Regions from separate parts of the Streptomyces sp. NPDC001027 genome, predicted to be linked through region 3. Evidence: predicted binding sites of a transcription regulator. Region 3 holds the regulator's gene; each other region holds the start of a gene.
The links. The regulator HrcA, encoded in region 3, represses chaperone genes, less so after heat shock. The targets are predictions, from matches to a motif close to TTNGCACTCNGNNNNNCNGAGTGCNAA.

Region 1 (5,199 bases), on a different contig from region 3:
CCGGCCCCGACCTGGCAGGATGAGGAGGACTGTGACGGACACCGGGGAGCGGGAGCAGCCAACGGCCAGGGGTGGCGAGACCGTCGTACTGAGGGATGTCCTCGACATCAGAACTGCACCTGGACGTGGTGCACCCGGCCGGCACGGTGATCCATCGCCGTGGCGGTGATGACGTGCGCTGGTGGAGCGGAGGCTGACGCGCGTCCGGGCAAGGCCGAGGCCCGGCGCCCCCGGTGGAACGGGGGGCCGGGCCTCGGTACTGCTGTGGGTGCTGACCTGGGTCAGTGGGAGTGGCCGTGACCGTGACCGCCGGCGGCCGGCTCCTCCTCTTCCTTCTTCTCGACGACGAGGGTCTCGGTCGTCAGGAGGAGGGAGGCGATGGAGGCGGCGTTCTCCAGGGCGGAGCGGGTGACCTTGACCGGGTCGATGACGCCGGCCTTGACCAGGTCGCCGTACTCGCCGGTCGCGGCGTTGAAGCCCTGGCCCTTGTCGAGGTCGGCCACCTTGGCGGTGATGACGTAGCCCTCGAGGCCCGCGTTCTCGGCGATCCAGCGCAGCGGCTCGACGGCGGCCTTGCGGACGACCGCGACACCGGTGGCCTCGTCGCCGGTCTTGTCGAGGTTGCCCTCGAGGACCTTGACGGCGTGGACCAGCGCGGAACCGCCACCGGAGACGATGCCCTCCTCGACCGCGGCGCGGGTCGCGGAGATGGCGTCCTCCAGACGGTGCTTCTTCTCCTTCAGCTCCACCTCGGTGGCGGCGCCGACCTTGATCACGCACACGCCGCCGGCCAGCTTCGCGAGGCGCTCCTGGAGCTTCTCGCGGTCCCAGTCGGAGTCCGTGTTCTCGATCTCGGCCTTGATCTGGCCGACGCGGCCCACGACGTCCTCGGAGTTGCCGGCGCCGTCGACGATGGTGGTGTCGTCCTTGGTGACGGTGACGCGGCGGGCGGAGCCCAGCACGTCCAGGCCGACCTGGTCGAGCTTGAGGCCGACCTCCTCGGAGATGACGGTGGCGCCGGTGAGGACGGCCATGTCCTGCAGCATCGCCTTGCGACGGTCGCCGAAGCCCGGGGCCTTGACGGCGACCGCGTTGAAGGTGCCGCGGATCTTGTTGACGACGAGGGTGGAGAGCGCCTCGCCCTCGAGGTCCTCGGCGATGATCAGCAGCGGCTTGGAGGAGTTGGTCTGGATGACCTTCTCGAGCAGCGGCAGCAGGTCGGCGATCGAGGAGATCTTGCCCTGGTTGATGAGGATGTAGGGGTCCTCGAGGACGGCCTCCATGCGCTCCTGGTCCGTCACGAAGTACGGCGACAGGTAGCCCTTGTCGAAGGCCATGCCCTCGGTGAAGTCCAGCTCCAGACCGAAGGTGTTGGACTCCTCGACGGTGATGACGCCGTCCTTGCCGACCTTGTCCATGGCCTCGGCGATGAGCTCGCCGACCTGCTGGTCCTGGGCGGACAGCGCGGCGACGGCGGCGATGTCGGACTTCTCGTCGATCGGGCGGGCCGAGGCCAGCAGCTCGTCGGAGACGGCCTTGACGGCGGCGTCGATGCCCTTCTTCAGGGCGGCCGGGGACGCGCCCGCGGCGACGTTCTTCAGGCCCTCGCGCACCAGCGCCTGGGCGAGCACGGTGGCGGTGGTCGTACCGTCGCCCGCGATGTCGTTGGTCTTGGTCGCCACCTCCTTCACCAGCTGCGCGCCGAGGTTCTCGTACGGGTCCTCGATCTCGACCTCACGGGCGATCGTGACACCGTCGTTGGTGATGGTGGGGGCGCCGAACTTCTTGTCGATGACGACGTTGCGGCCCTTGGGGCCGATCGTCACCTTGACCGTGTCGGCAAGCTTGTTGACGCCGCGCTCGAGGGCGCGACGGGCGTCCTCGTCGAACTTCAGGATCTTCGCCATGGGAGCGGTTCAGCCCTCTCGGGAAAAGTGGGAGAAACGAACTGCGCCCCCGGCGCCCGGCTTCACAAACACGCGGGGCCAGGAGCGCAGTTCACTGCAAAACTGGGTGAATTACTTCTCGATGATCGCGAGCACGTCGCGAGCCGAGAGGACGAGGAACTCCTCGCCGTTGTACTTCACCTCGGTGCCGCCGTACTTGCTGTACAGGACGACGTCGCCGACCTTGACGTCGAGCGGCAGGCGCTCGCCGTTCTCGAAGCGACCCGGGCCCACCGCGAGGACGGCGCCCTCCTGGGGCTTCTCCTTCGCGGTGTCCGGGATGACCAGGCCAGAGGCGGTGGTCTGCTCGGCGTCGAGCGGCTGGACCACAATGCGGTCCTCGAGCGGCTTGATGGCAACCTTGGAGCTGGTGGTCGTCACGATCCGACCTCCCCCTTCGGAGATCTCACGGGGCTAACTGTCTGAGGTGGCGACCAGGTGGATCCGTCGTCGCGGGTGCCGGACCTGCCCGTCGCTGTTGGCACTCTCCAGGGGGGAGTGCCAGACCCGAGACTATGACCGCGATTAGCACTCGGTCAAGCGGAGTGCCAATGCCTGCGGCGCGTCGTCGGGTTTTCGGCCGCCGTGAGCGTCCTGGTCACCCGGTGGCGGGGCGCCGTTTCCGGGGGCTGCCGCCCCCGTGCCCCCGCTTCGGCCCTGGACGGGCCTCGTCCTCGGACGCCGGACGGGCTGAGAATGCCGACCCCGACCGACGACCTGCCTCCGACGTTCCGGCCGGCGCCGAACGGCGACACCGGACCGGCGCAGAAGACGGACCCGGCCGGTGTCCCGGCTCCAATGTCTGAGGGCGAGGCGTCAGAGGTAGTCCTCCAGGCGGGCCACCGTCAGGTGCTCGTGCTGGATCTGGCGCAGGAGTCGCGTCGTGCGGTCGCGCAGGTCCGGGGCCGTCGTCTCGTCCGGGGCGACGGCGATGACGTCACCGGGGCGGAGGCGGTGGGGGCCGTGGGCGTAGGCGAGGGTCGTGGGACCCATCGAGGCGCGCCACAGGACGACGGCCGCGATGCCGCAGTCGGCGGCGGCGCGTCGGGTGGTGGCGTCGTAGGCGCCGTAGGGCGGGCGGAGGAGGCGGGGGCGCAGACCGAAACGGGCGCGCAGCTTGTCCTGCTGGCCGCAGATCTCGGCGCGCTGGCCGGCGTAGGGCAGGCCGCGCAGGGCCGGGTGGTCCAGGGTGTGGTTCTGGACGCTGGCCCCGACCGACTGCAGCCGGGCCAGCCTGCCGTAGCCGGGGCCGATCACGCTGTCGGTGAGGAACATGCTGACCGGCAGGCGCAGTTCGCGGACCATGTCGACGAAGCGCGGGTCGCGTTCGGCGCCGTCGTCGTACGTGAGGAAGACGACCCTGTCGGTCGTCGGGACGTGGTCCACGACCGGCGGGAGAGCCGTCCCGGGGCTGCCGGCCAGCGAGCGGGCCGGGTGGGCCGGGGCGGGGGCCAGCGGGGCCGTCAGACCCCAGCGGCGATAGGCGGGCTGCCCGGCGGCCGGGCCGGCCGGGTGGACCCGGGCCGCGGCCTTCCTGCCCAGCCGTTCGATCGGGTCGACGGACTGGGCGCAGCCGGCAAGGGCCGTCAGGACGAGCAGGACCAGCAGGGCGGCCGCCGCTCCCGCGCACTTCTGCCGTGCCCTCACAGGTAGTCCTCCAGACGGGCCACCGCGTAGCCCTTCGCCGTGACCTTGTCCAGGAAGCGGCGGACGAGGTCGGGCATCGTGCCCTTCCAGTCGCCGCGACCGCGGAAGTGGCTCAGGACGATGTCGCCGGGGTGCAGTTCCCGGTCCCCCTCGCGGTACTCCCAGTGGTCGACGAAGACCTCCTCGTCCCAGAGCGGGGCGTAGCGCACGCCGCAGCTCTTCGCGGCGCGCAGGGTGTCCTGGTCGTAGTTGCCGAAGGGCGGCCGGAAGAGGGCGGGGCGGGCGCCGTAGCGCTCCCGGATCACCTCCTGCATCCCGCAGATCTCGTGCTTCTGACGGGCGTAGGAGAGGGCCGGCAGGTAGGGGTGGTGGAGCGTGTGGTTGTTCAGGGTCGCCCCCCGGTCCTGCATCTCCTTGAAGTACCCGTAGTCGTCCTTGATCAGGTAGTCGCTGAGGAAGGCGGTGTACGGGATCTTCAGCTCGCTCGTCATGCGCAGGAACGCCGGGTCCTTCTCGGCGCCGTCGTCGATGGTGAGGAAGACGACCCGGTCCTCCGTGGGGATCGAGGTGAAGACCGGCGGGAGACCGAGCTCCTCGTGGTCGTCGACCTCGAAGCCCTTGCGGGTGGTGATCTCCGGCTTGTGCGCGGGGGGCGGCGGGGGCGTCAGCGGGACCTTTCGCAGGCCCCAGCGCCTGGCCGCGGCGACGCGCGCCAGGTGGGCGGCACGGAGCCGGGCGGCGTAGCCGTACAGGGCGCGGGCCGGCGCGACCACCGGCGGCGCAGCCTTCTCCGGCTGCTGTCCGGGCGCGGGGCGGGCCGAGCGGTCGGCGCCGGCTCCGGCGCCCCCTCCGGCGCAGCCCGACGCGACGGCGGCCAGGGCAAGGACGGCGACGAGGCTCCTGAACCCGACGGCACTGCGGGTCCCGGCGGCGCCGAGGGGCCGTCCGGCGGCGCTGCGAGTCCCCCGGCGGGGGCGGGGATTCGGGCGGGGGCGGGGATTCGGGCGGGTGCGGCGGCGGGCCGGCTCGTCAAGGCCGTTCATGTCATTTTGTACGACAGGTCCCATGGCGCCGGATCTTCGCAGTCGCCCTTCCCCAACCCGGCCCGACACCGCCGCCACAGGCGCGCTGTCCACCGACTGGCCCACAATGGCCCGGTGAACGACCTCGCCCCCCTGCGCACTCCCGAGGGCCGCGCCCTCCTCGACGCGGTGCGCGGCACCGCCCCCGCCGACGAACTCGCCGTCGCCACCCGGCTCCGCCGCGAGCATCCGGCCGACCTGGTCTCCGCGGCCCTCGGCCAGGCCCGGCTGCGGCAGCGGGCGGCGGTGAAGTTCGGGGCGCGGGACGCGGAGCGGATGTTCTTCACGCCGAACGGCGTGGAGCAGTCGACGCGGGCGAGCGTCGCAGGCTACCGGGCCGACCGGATGAAGGCGCTCGGGGTGACCTCCGTCGCCGACCTGTGCTGCGGGATCGGCGGGGACGCGATCGCCCTCGCCCGCGCCGGGATCCGGGTGCTGGCCGTGGACCGGGACCCGGCGGCCGCCGAGGCGGCGCGTGCGAACGCCGAGGCGCTCGGGCTGAGCGAGCTGATCGAGGTGCGGGA
Region 2 (5,199 bases), on a different contig from region 3:
GTCGGCATCGAGGGCAACTACGACGACGTCAACCGCTTCTGCTCCGAGCTCATCGGCGACCCGGCGGGCGAGGGCTGGGGCTTCGTCAACGTCAACCTGCGGCCGTACTACGCCGAGGGCTCCAAGACGCTGGCGTACGAGATCTGCGAGCAGCTCGGCTGGCGGCTGCCCGACCAGCTCGTGGTGCCGATCGCCTCCGGCTCGCAGCTCACGAAGATCGACAAGGGTCTGCAGGAGCTGATCAAGCTCGGGCTGGTCGAGGACAGGCCGTACAAGATCTTCGGCGCGCAGGCCGAGGGCTGCTCCCCGGTGTCCGTGGCCTACAAGGCCGGGCACGACGTGGTCCGCCCGCAGAAGCCGAACACCATCGCCAAGTCGCTGGCCATCGGCAACCCGGCGGACGGTCCGTACGTCCTCGACATCGCGCGGCGGACGGGCGGCGCGGTGGAGGACGTGAACGACGAGCAGGTCGTCGACGCGATCAAGCTGCTGGCGCGCACGGAGGGCATCTTCGCGGAGACGGCCGGCGGCGTGACCGTGGGCGTGGCGAAGAAGCTGATCGAGAACGGTCTGCTGGACCCGACGAAGACGACCGTCGTCCTGAACACCGGCGACGGCCTGAAGACCCTGGACGCGGTGGCCGGCACCGGACTCACCGCGACGATCCGCCCGAACCTGGACTCTTTCCGAGAGGCTGGCCTCGCATCATGAGCGGGGCGCTCCGCTAGGAGACCGTACGCGCGCTGCGGGCCGGGTGGGGCTGGTCGCGCAGTTCCCCGCGCCCCTGAGGCCGACTACCTGACCGGAGATCACACACCATGAGCGTCACTGTTCGCATCCCGACCATCCTGCGCACCTACACCGGCGGCCTGGCCGAGGTCTCGGCCGAGGGCGCGACCCTCGGCGAGGTCATCTCCGACCTGGAGAAGAACCACACCGGCATCGCGGCGCGCGTCCTGGACGACCAGGGCAAGCTGCGGCGGTTCGTCAACGTGTACGTGAACGACGACGACGTCCGCTTCGAGCAGGGTCTGGAGACGGCGACTCCGGCCGGCGCCGGCGTCTCGATCATTCCGGCCGTCGCCGGTGGCTGACCGCTGTTCAGTACCGGCGGGTAGTAACCGTCGGTAACAGCGATTACCGAGAGTTCATCCAATTGCCCTCTCCGCGATAGAAGCGGAGGGGGCAATTCAGTGTGGTTGAGCGCGGTACAGTTGGGGAACCCGGTCCTGATCACCGGTTCCGGGGCCTTTTGTTTACGCCCGAGCCCGACAAGAAGCAGCCAAAGTGTGCGCTGCTTATGTGGCTTATGTGGCTTTTGCAGGGCCCGACTTGCCCTGAATTCTGGCGAATTTGCGCCACATTCCGGATCTCACGCGTCCAGAATTCTCGTCCGACTGACCTGTTGCAGAGGGCAGTTGGGCAGATACATTCAGCCGCGGTCGACGCGTTCCGGCGCACGCCCCCAACCAACTGGGGGGTGAGGTCTGACCCGGATCCACGAAGTGTGGATCTGTGCAAGGGCCAGTAATAGGGGAGTTAGGCATGGCTCAGGGCACCGTCAAGTGGTTCAACGCGGAGAAGGGGTACGGCTTCATCGCGGTCGACGGTGGTGCGGATGTTTTCGTCCACTACAGCGCGATTCAGATGGACGGCTACCGCACCCTGGAAGAGGGTCAGCGGGTCGATTTCGAGATCTCGCAGGGCCAGAAGGGGCCGCAGGCGGACATGGTCCGTCTCGCGACCGGCTGAAGCACGCGCCGACTGACAGCGTCGTTCTTCTGTTTCATCTTCGAAGGGCTCGCGCCTCCTGGGGCGCGAGCCCTTCGGCATGCTCCGGGACGGGGACAGGGGTGGGCGCCGGTGCCCCGCCGACGCGCGCGCACCGACCCGGACGCCCCCTGTTCACCTGCGGATCGTCCCGAGGCGCTTGCACTCGGCATGGGCGAGTGCTAATCATTGGCGTTAGCACTCTGAAGGTGAGAGTGACAACGAAGGACCGGGTCGGTGAGGCCCGCAGGCCAGGTGGGGCAAGGAACCACACGGCCGGCGAGCCGTCCGTCGCGGGCGCGGGCGCGGTCCGAAGGAATCACCCCCAGTCCTGGAGGGACCACTTCACATGGCCAAGATCATCGCGTTCGACGAGGAGGCGCGGCGCGGCCTCGAGCGCGGCATGAACCAGCTCGCGGACGCCGTCAAGGTGACGCTCGGCCCCAAGGGCCGCAACGTCGTCCTCGAGAAGAAGTGGGGCGCCCCCACGATCACCAACGATGGTGTCTCCATCGCCAAGGAGATCGAGCTCGAGGACCCGTACGAGAAGATCGGCGCCGAGCTGGTCAAGGAAGTCGCGAAGAAGACGGACGACGTCGCCGGCGACGGCACGACCACCGCGACCGTCCTCGCCCAGGCCCTCGTCAAGGAAGGCCTGCGCAACGTAGCCGCCGGCGCCAACCCGATGGCTCTCAAGCGCGGCATCGAGAAGGCCGTCGAGGCCGTCTCCGGCGCCCTGCTCGAGCAGGCGAAGGATGTCGAGACCAAGGAGCAGATCGCCTCCACGGCCTCCATCTCCGCCGCCGACACCCAGATCGGCGAGCTCATCGCCGAGGCGATGGACAAGGTCGGCAAGGAAGGCGTCATCACGGTCGAGGAGTCGCAGACCTTCGGTCTGGAGCTCGAGCTCACCGAGGGCATGCGCTTCGACAAGGGCTACATCTCGGCGTACTTCGCCACCGACATGGAGCGTATGGAGGCCGTCCTCGACGACCCGTACATCCTGATCGCGAACTCCAAGATCGCGAGCGTCAAGGACCTGCTCCCGCTCCTCGAGAAGGTCATGCAGGGCGGCAAGCCGCTGCTGATCATCGCCGAGGACGTCGAGGGCGAGGCCCTGTCGACCCTGGTCGTCAACAAGATCCGCGGCACCTTCAAGTCCGTCGCGGTCAAGGCTCCGGGCTTCGGCGACCGCCGCAAGGCGATGCTGAACGACATCGCCATCCTCACCGGCGGCGAGGTCATCTCCGAGGAGGTCGGTCTCAAGCTCGAGAACACGACCGTCGACCTGCTCGGCAAGGCTCGCAAGGTCGTCATCACCAAGGACGAGACGACCATCGTCGACGGCGCCGGCGACTCGGACCAGGTCGCGGGCCGCGTCAACCAGATCCGCGCCGAGATCGAGAACAGCGACTCGGACTACGACCGCGAGAAGCTGCAGGAGCGCCTGGCGAAGCTCGCCGGCGGTGTCGCGGTCATCAAGGCCGGCGCCGCCACCGAGGTGGAGCTCAAGGAGCGCAAGCACCGCATCGAGGACGCCGTCCGCAACGCGAAGGCCGCCGTCGAGGAGGGCATCGTCGCCGGTGGCGGCGTGGCGCTCATCCAGGCGTCCGCCGTCTTCGAGAAGCTGGAGCTCGAGGGTGACGAGGCGACCGGCGCCAACGCCGTGCGCATCGCGCTCGAGGCCCCGCTCAAGCAGATCGCCGTCAACGGTGGTCTCGAGGGTGGCGTCGTCGTGGAGAAGGTCCGCAACCTCCAGGTCGGCCACGGCCTGAACGCCGCGACCGGTGAGTACGTCGACATGATCGCCGAAGGCATCATCGACCCGGCGAAGGTCACGCGTTCCGCCCTGCAGAACGCCGCCTCCATCGCCGCGCTGTTCCTCACCACCGAGGCCGTCATCGCCGACAAGCCGGAGAAGGCCGCCGCGCCCGCCGGCGGCGGCATGCCGGGCGGTGACATGGACTTCTGATCGACCTGACGGTTGATCGCCTGTCCTTCGACCGAGGGCGGCACTTCCCGGAAACGGGGGGTGCCGCCCTCGGGCTTTTCAGTCGGCGAACTGCTTGAGCTGCTCGGTGTCGAGGGTGATGCCTACGGGTGCCGGAAGCGGGACGGTGGCACCCCAGGGGTAGGACACGGACTGCTGGTAGCGGCCGTCCTTGGGCTCACTGAACACGACGGCCGTGTCGTTGTCGCGGTCGATCAGGAGATAGACGGGGATGGCGGCCCCGGCGTAACCGATGGGCTTGTCGACGCGGTCGCGCTGGTCGGTGTCGCGGTCGTGGGAGGTGATTTCCACAGCCATGAGGGCACCATCGGGGGCGGACCACTCCCCGTCTTCCACGAAGTGATTCACCGGCGCGAGGAATCCGTCCGTGCGGGCTCGACCCTTTCGGTAGGCCTCGGCCTTGACGCCGCGTTCCGGTGCGAGGTCCAGATCAGGGCGTTGGTGCATGCACTGGCGCAGCAACCACATGAAGATCGACGTGTGCTTGCCGTCTGGCATCGCCTTGACCTCTAGTTTTCCGTTGACGTACTCCAGCCGGACGGTCTCCGGCGCCCGGCGCTCCAACTCTTCGAAGTCCTCGACGCCGAGGGGGTCCCTGGTGCGGACCCGGCCGTCGACGAACTCGAGCCGCACATGCTCGGGTGCCGCCGCGCTGAGGTCCTCGAAGTCCTGGATCGACATCTGCGGGCGTTCGGCGGTGCTGGGGGTCATGGCTTCGCCTCCTTCCCTCCATCGTGCCCCGGGGTGACGTCGTCGGACCGTGGGAGCCGTCATACGGGTGTCCTTTCCTGCCGTTTCCTGGACATGGCAGCTCGGATCTCCCCCGCGCGGGCGCGGATCGCGGGGGCGGGCGGGAGTGCGGCGGGGCGCGTGGGCGTGCGCTCGCCGAGACAGCCGCGGCATACGCCTCCCGGCAGGGCCTCGGGTCGTCCCGGCACTCGGCACTCCGCGCACTCCAGCATCCGGCGGGGTGGGCGCGGGGCGGGTCGCTCCGGCGGGAGTTTGTCCGTCAGGCGGCGGCGGAGCAGGGCCGCCGGGCTGTGGACGGGGGTGGGCAGGCCCGCGGTGAGGGCGGCCAGCAGTGTCTCCTCCGTCGCTCCTCGCGCGAACCACTCCTCTGCCAGCGGGGCGAGCTGCGCGCAGTCGGCGGCGGAGAGGGAGAGGACGGGGGCCGTACGGCCGAGGGCGGCCAGGAGGATGTGGGCGCGGGAGCGGGTGGTGGGCGGGGCCCGTTCGGGTTCCGGGGCGTCTTCCGGTACGCCGCCCCGCGTGAACGTCACCCACCAGCCGTCGTCGCGTGCGGTACGGGTGAACCACGTTCGGGTGATCCAGCGGAATTCGCCCGAGGTGGTCTCCATGCGCTCCCGGCCCCGCCTCAGATGCCCGGCCTGCTGGATGCGGTTGAGGGCGGTCCGCAG
Region 3 (5,199 bases):
CGCACGAACAGGGGGTTGGTCAGCGCCTGCTTGTGCACGGCGTGCGCGCCGGACTCGGGGGCGGCGAGGAACGCGGTGCCCAGCTGGGCCGCGCTCGCGCCGGCCGCGAGGACGGCGGCGATCTGGCTGCCGCGCATGATGCCGCCGGCGGCGACGACCGGCAGGCCCACCGACTCGCGGACCTGGGCGACCAGGGAGAGCAGACCGATGCCGCAGCCGTCGTTCTCGGGGTTGTCCCGGTGGCTGCCCTGGTGTCCGCCGGCCTCCACGCCCTGCACGATGACCGCGTCCGCGCCGGCCCGCTCCACCGCGAGGGCCTCTTCGGCGGTGGTCGCCGTGACCAGCGTGAACGTTCCCGCGCGGCGCAGCGACTCCAGCGCCTCGCCGCTCGGGACGCCGAAGTGGAAGGACACGACCGGCACCGGGTTGTCCAGCAGCACCGCCAGCTTGGCGTCGTACCCGTCGTCGCGGCCGCTGTCCGGGTCGCCGAGCTCGGTGTCGTACCAGACGGTCTCACCGGCCAGCTGGTGGGCGTACACGTCGACGGCGCCGGCGTCGGGGAGCGCGGCCTGGGCCGCTCCGGCGGAGCCGGTGCTCGCACCGGGGTATTCGGGCTGCGGCATGAAGAGGTTGACGCCGAAAGGACGGCCGGTGAGGCTCCGCAGCTGTTTGATGTCCTCGTACATGCCGTCGGCCGTCTTGTAGCCGGCCGCGAGGAATCCGAGCCCGCCCGCCTCGGACACGGCGGCCGCGAGCTGTGGGACGGAGACACCGCCCGCCATGGGGGCCTGCACGATCGGGTGCGGGAGGAGACCGGTCAGCGCGGAGGACATGGCGGCATGTTGTCACGTCCTCTGGACAAGTCCGAATCGGCCCTCGGAAGGTGCGGCGGGGTGGGAACGACAGCCCGCCGCACCCCGCCGTCACCGTCCGTTGAACGCGTCCTTCAGCCGCGAGAACAGTCCCTGCTGCCCGGGCTGGAACTGCCCCGTGGGCCGCTCCTCGCCCCGCAGCTTCGCCAGCTCCCGCAGCAGTCGCTCCTGCTCCGGGTCGAGCTTCGTCGGGGTCTGCACCTCGACGTGCACGATGAGGTCGCCGCGCCCGCCGCCGCGCAGATGCGTGACGCCCCGGCCGTGCAACGGGATCGACTGCCCGGACTGGGTGCCGGGCCGGATGTCGACCTCCTCGAGGCCGTCCAGCGTCTCCAGGGGCACCTTCGTGCCCAGGGCCGCCGCCGTCATCGGCAGGGTCACCGTGCAGTGCAGGTCGTCGCCGCGCCGCTGGAACTGGGCGTGCGGCAGCTCGTGGATCTCCACGTACAGGTCGCCGGCGGGACCGCCGCCGGGGCCGACCTCGCCCTCGCCCGCGAGCTGGATCCGGGTGCCGTTGTCGACGCCGGCCGGGATCTTCACCGTCAGGGTGCGGCGCGAGCGCACGCGCCCGTCGCCGGCGCACTCCGGGCAGGGGGTCGGCACGACGGTGCCGAAGCCCTGGCACTGCGGACACGGCCGCGACGTCATGACCTGGCCCAGGAAGGACCGCGTCACCTGCGACACCTCGCCGCGACCGCGGCACATGTCACATGTCTGGGCGCTGGTGCCGGGGGCCGCGCCCTCGCCGCTGCACGTCGTGCAGACGATCGCCGTGTCGACCTGGAGGTCCTTCGTGGTGCCGAAGGCCGCCTCCTCGAGGTCGATCTCCAGCCGGATCATCGCGTCCTGGCCGCGGCGGGTGCGCGAGCGGGGCCCGCGCTGCGACGCCGTGCCGAAGAACGCGTCCATGATGTCGGAGAAGTTGCCGAAGCCCCCCGCCCCGAAGCCGCCGGCGCCACCGCCGCCCGCCTGGGACAGCGGGTCGCCGCCGAGGTCGTAGACCTGCTTCTTCTGCGGGTCCGACAACACCTCGTAGGCGGCGTTGATCTCCTTGAACCGCTCCTGGGTCTTCGGATCCGGGTTGACGTCCGGATGCAGCTCGCGCGCGAGCCTGCGGAAGGCCTTCTTGATCTCTTCCTGCGACGCGTCGCGGCGCACGCCGAGGACGGCGTAGTAGTCCGTGGCCACTTACGACTCCGCCAGGATCTGTCCGACGTACCGTGCCACCGCTCGTACCGCTCCCATCGTTCCCGGGTAATCCATGCGGGTCGGTCCGACCACGCCGAGTTTGGCGACTGCCTCGCCGCCCGAACCGTAGCCGACCGACACCACGGAAGTGGAGTTGAGTCCCTCGTAGGCGTTCTCGTGACCGATGCGTACGGTCATGCCCGAATCCCCCGCCTCGCCAAGGAGCTTGAGGAGCACGACCTGCTCCTCGAGGGCCTCCAGGACGGGTCGGATGGTGAGGGGAAAGTCATGCCCGAAGCGGGTGAGATTGGCGGTTCCGCCGATCATCAGCCGCTCCTCGTTCTCCTCGACCAGCGTCTCCAGCAGGGTGGAGAGCACCATCGTGACGGTGCCGCGGTCCTCCGCCTCGAAGGCCTCCGGCAGATCCTCCACCAGCCGCGGCACGTCCGAGAACCGGCGGCCGGCGACGCGGCTGTTGAGCCGCGCGCGCAGATCCGCCAGCGAGGACTCCCCGAAGGGCGCCGGGCAGTCCACCAGCCGCTGCTCGACCCGCCCGGTGTCCGTGATCAGCACCAGCATCAGGCGTGCGGGCGCGAGCGAGAGGAGCTCCACGTGCCGCACGGTCGAACGGGTCAGGGACGGGTACTGCACGACGGCGACCTGCCGGGTGAGCTGCGCGAGCAGCCGTACCGTCCGCGCCACGACGTCGTCGAGGTCGACCGCGCCGTCCAGGAAGTTCTGGATGGCGCGCCGCTCGGGGCCGGTCATCGGCTTGACGCCGGCCAGCTTGTCGACGAACAGCCGGTAGCCCTTGTCGGTGGGGATCCGCCCGGCACTGGTGTGCGGCTGGGCGATGTACCCCTCGTCCTCCAGGGCGGCCATGTCGTTGCGGACCGTCGCCGGGGAGACGCCGAGGTTGTGCCGCTCGGTGAGCGCCTTGGACCCCACGGGCTCCTCGGTGCCGACGTAGTCCTGGACGATGGCGCGCAGCACCTGGAGCCTGCGTTCGCTCAGCATCGCGCGCACACCTCCAGAATCTCGTCCCCCAGTCCCCTGGGCCTTCGCGTTTGGCACTCTTCACATTCGAGTGCCAGCGTTCCCCGGCCAGTGTACGGCTGTGGGGTACACCCGGGGCAAGGTCGGCCCCGGCACGGGCGCCCTGCAGTTAGCGTCGCGGTATGACGATGACTTGGGAAGAGCTGGGATGGGAGCGGGTCGCGACGGGGGTGGGCCGGTGCCGGCTGCCGGGCTGGGACTGCACGGTGGGTCTGGTCGTCGGCACGGGCACGGCGCTGGTGATCGACGCCGGGTCGACGCTGGCGGAGGGGGCGCTGCTGCGGGCGCAGGCCGAGCAGCTCGCCGGCTGCCGTGTGACTCATCTCGCGTTGACCCACCCCCATTTCGACCATGTGCTGGGCGCCGCGGCGTTCGCCGGGGCCGAGGTGTTCGGGGCGGTGGGCATCGACTCCGTGCCGGCCGACGAACTGCGGTCGGACGCGGTCCGGCAGGGCGTCGACGAGGCGGCGGCGACGGAGGCGGCGGACACGCTCGTGCGGCCCCGCCACTTCGTCTCCGGGGAGTGGACGCTCGACCTGGGCGCCGGCCGGCAGGTCCTGCTGGCGAACGTGGGCCCCGCCCACTCCGCCCACGACCTGGCCGTCCTCGTCCCGGGTGCGGCGGCCGGCGAGCCCGAGACGGTCTTCTGCGGCGACCTGGTCGAGGAGTCCGGCGATCCGCAGGCAGGCCCGGACGCCGTGCCGTCGCGCTGGCCGGCCGCCCTGGACCGGCTCCTCGACCTCGGCGGCGAGGACGCGCGGTACGTGCCCGGTCACGGGGCCGTGGTGGACGCGGCGTTCGTGCGGGCGCAGCGGGACGCGCTCGCGAAGCGGTTCGGCGTGTCGCCGTAAGCCCGCCTCGGGGATTCTCCTATCGTCATCCGAATGCGCCAGTACTCCGCCGACCTGACCCCTCCCTGGAAGAAGCCGACGCCGGTTCCCGAGGTCGCGGCGGAGCCCGGCCTGGTGGTGGAGGAGCCCGGCACGGGTTTCTGCGGTGCGGTGATCCGCTGCGAGGCGGGCACGGTGACCCTGGAGGACCGCTTCGGCAAGCACCGGGTGTTCCCGCTGGAGCCGCGCGGCTTCTTGCTCGAGGGCAGGGCGGTGACTCTGGTGAGGCCCGCCGCCGGCCCCGCGCGGCCGGTCCGCACCGCCTCGGGTTCGGTCGCCGTGCCGGGCGCCCGCGCGCGCGTCGCCCGCGCCGGCCGCATCTACGTCGAGGGCCGGCACGACGCCGAGCTGGTCGAGAAGGTGTGGGGCGACGACCTGCGCGTCGAGGGCGTGGTCGTGGAGTACCTGGAGGGGGTGGACGACCTGCCGTCGATCGTCGCCGAGTTCGGCCCCGGCCCGGACGCGCGGCTGGGCGTCCTGGTGGACCACCTGGTGCCCGGCACGAAGGAGTGGCGCATCGCGCAGTCGGTGACCAGCGAGCACGCGCTGGTCGTCGGCCACCCGTACATCGACGTCTGGGAGGCCGTGAAACCGGCGTCCCTCGGGATCGCGGCATGGCCGCGGGTCCCGCACGGCCAGGACTGGAAGACGGGCGTGTGCCGGGCGCTGGGCTGGCCGCCGGAGAACACCGGGGCCGTGTGGCAGGCGATCCTCAAGCGGGTCGGCTCCTACAAGGATCTGGAGCCGGAGCTGCTGGGCCGGGTGGAGGAGCTGATCGACTTCGTCACGGACGGCGGGGCCTGAGGCGCGGCCCGACGTCCGCCCGCACGACAGGGCGCGAGGCGGGGCCCGACGTCCGCCCGCACGACGCCTCCGTCCGGGGAAGGCGACGCCCGGGATCGGAGCGCACGCCCGGGATCGAAGCGCCCTTGTCTGCGCCGGTCCGCGCCCGGATTCACGGCCCGATCCGCGCGGGTCCACGGCCCGGTCCGCGCCCGGGTTCACCCCCCCCGGGGGGGGTCAGTCGACGAGGTCCCGCACCACCGCGTCCGCCAGCAGCCGGCCGCGCAGCGTGAGCACCGCGCGCCCCTCGTCGTACGGTCCGTTCTCCAGCAGTCCTTCGCCCAGCGCCCGGCGGGAGGCGGTGAGTCCCGCCGGCCGCAGCAGGTCCAGCGGCGCGCCCTCGCGCAGCC

Region 1: the regulator HrcA is predicted to act here: its motif matches at 2,472-2,498, upstream of groES (co-chaperone GroES).
Region 2: the regulator HrcA is predicted to act here: its motif matches at 1,930-1,956, upstream of groL (chaperonin GroEL).

Annotation. Positions count from the first base shown of each region.
Region 1 is NZ_JBEPBI010000001.1:180,528-185,726, reverse strand. Features, by position in the region: gene groL (chaperonin GroEL) at 282-1,907, opposite strand; gene groES (co-chaperone GroES) at 2,019-2,327, opposite strand; gene ABT300_RS00930 (polysaccharide deacetylase family protein) at 2,763-3,593, opposite strand; gene ABT300_RS00925 (polysaccharide deacetylase family protein) at 3,590-4,636, opposite strand; gene ABT300_RS00920 (THUMP-like domain-containing protein) at 4,751-5,199, shown strand, end outside.
Region 2 is NZ_JBEPBI010000031.1:37,591-42,789, forward strand. Features, by position in the region: gene thrC (threonine synthase) at 1-711, shown strand, start outside; gene ABT300_RS12180 (MoaD/ThiS family protein) at 819-1,094, shown strand; gene ABT300_RS12185 (cold-shock protein) at 1,546-1,752, shown strand; gene groL (chaperonin GroEL) at 2,120-3,742, shown strand; gene ABT300_RS12195 (Uma2 family endonuclease) at 3,821-4,492, opposite strand; gene ABT300_RS12200 (hypothetical protein) at 4,552-5,199, opposite strand, start outside.
Region 3 is NZ_JBEPBI010000030.1:28,815-34,013, forward strand. Features, by position in the region: gene ABT300_RS11880 (nitronate monooxygenase) at 1-833, opposite strand, end outside; gene dnaJ (molecular chaperone DnaJ) at 924-2,060, opposite strand; gene hrcA (heat-inducible transcriptional repressor HrcA) at 2,061-3,077, opposite strand; gene ABT300_RS11895 (MBL fold metallo-hydrolase) at 3,239-3,967, shown strand; gene ABT300_RS11900 (DUF3097 domain-containing protein) at 4,001-4,810, shown strand; gene hemW (radical SAM family heme chaperone HemW) at 5,027-5,199, opposite strand, start outside.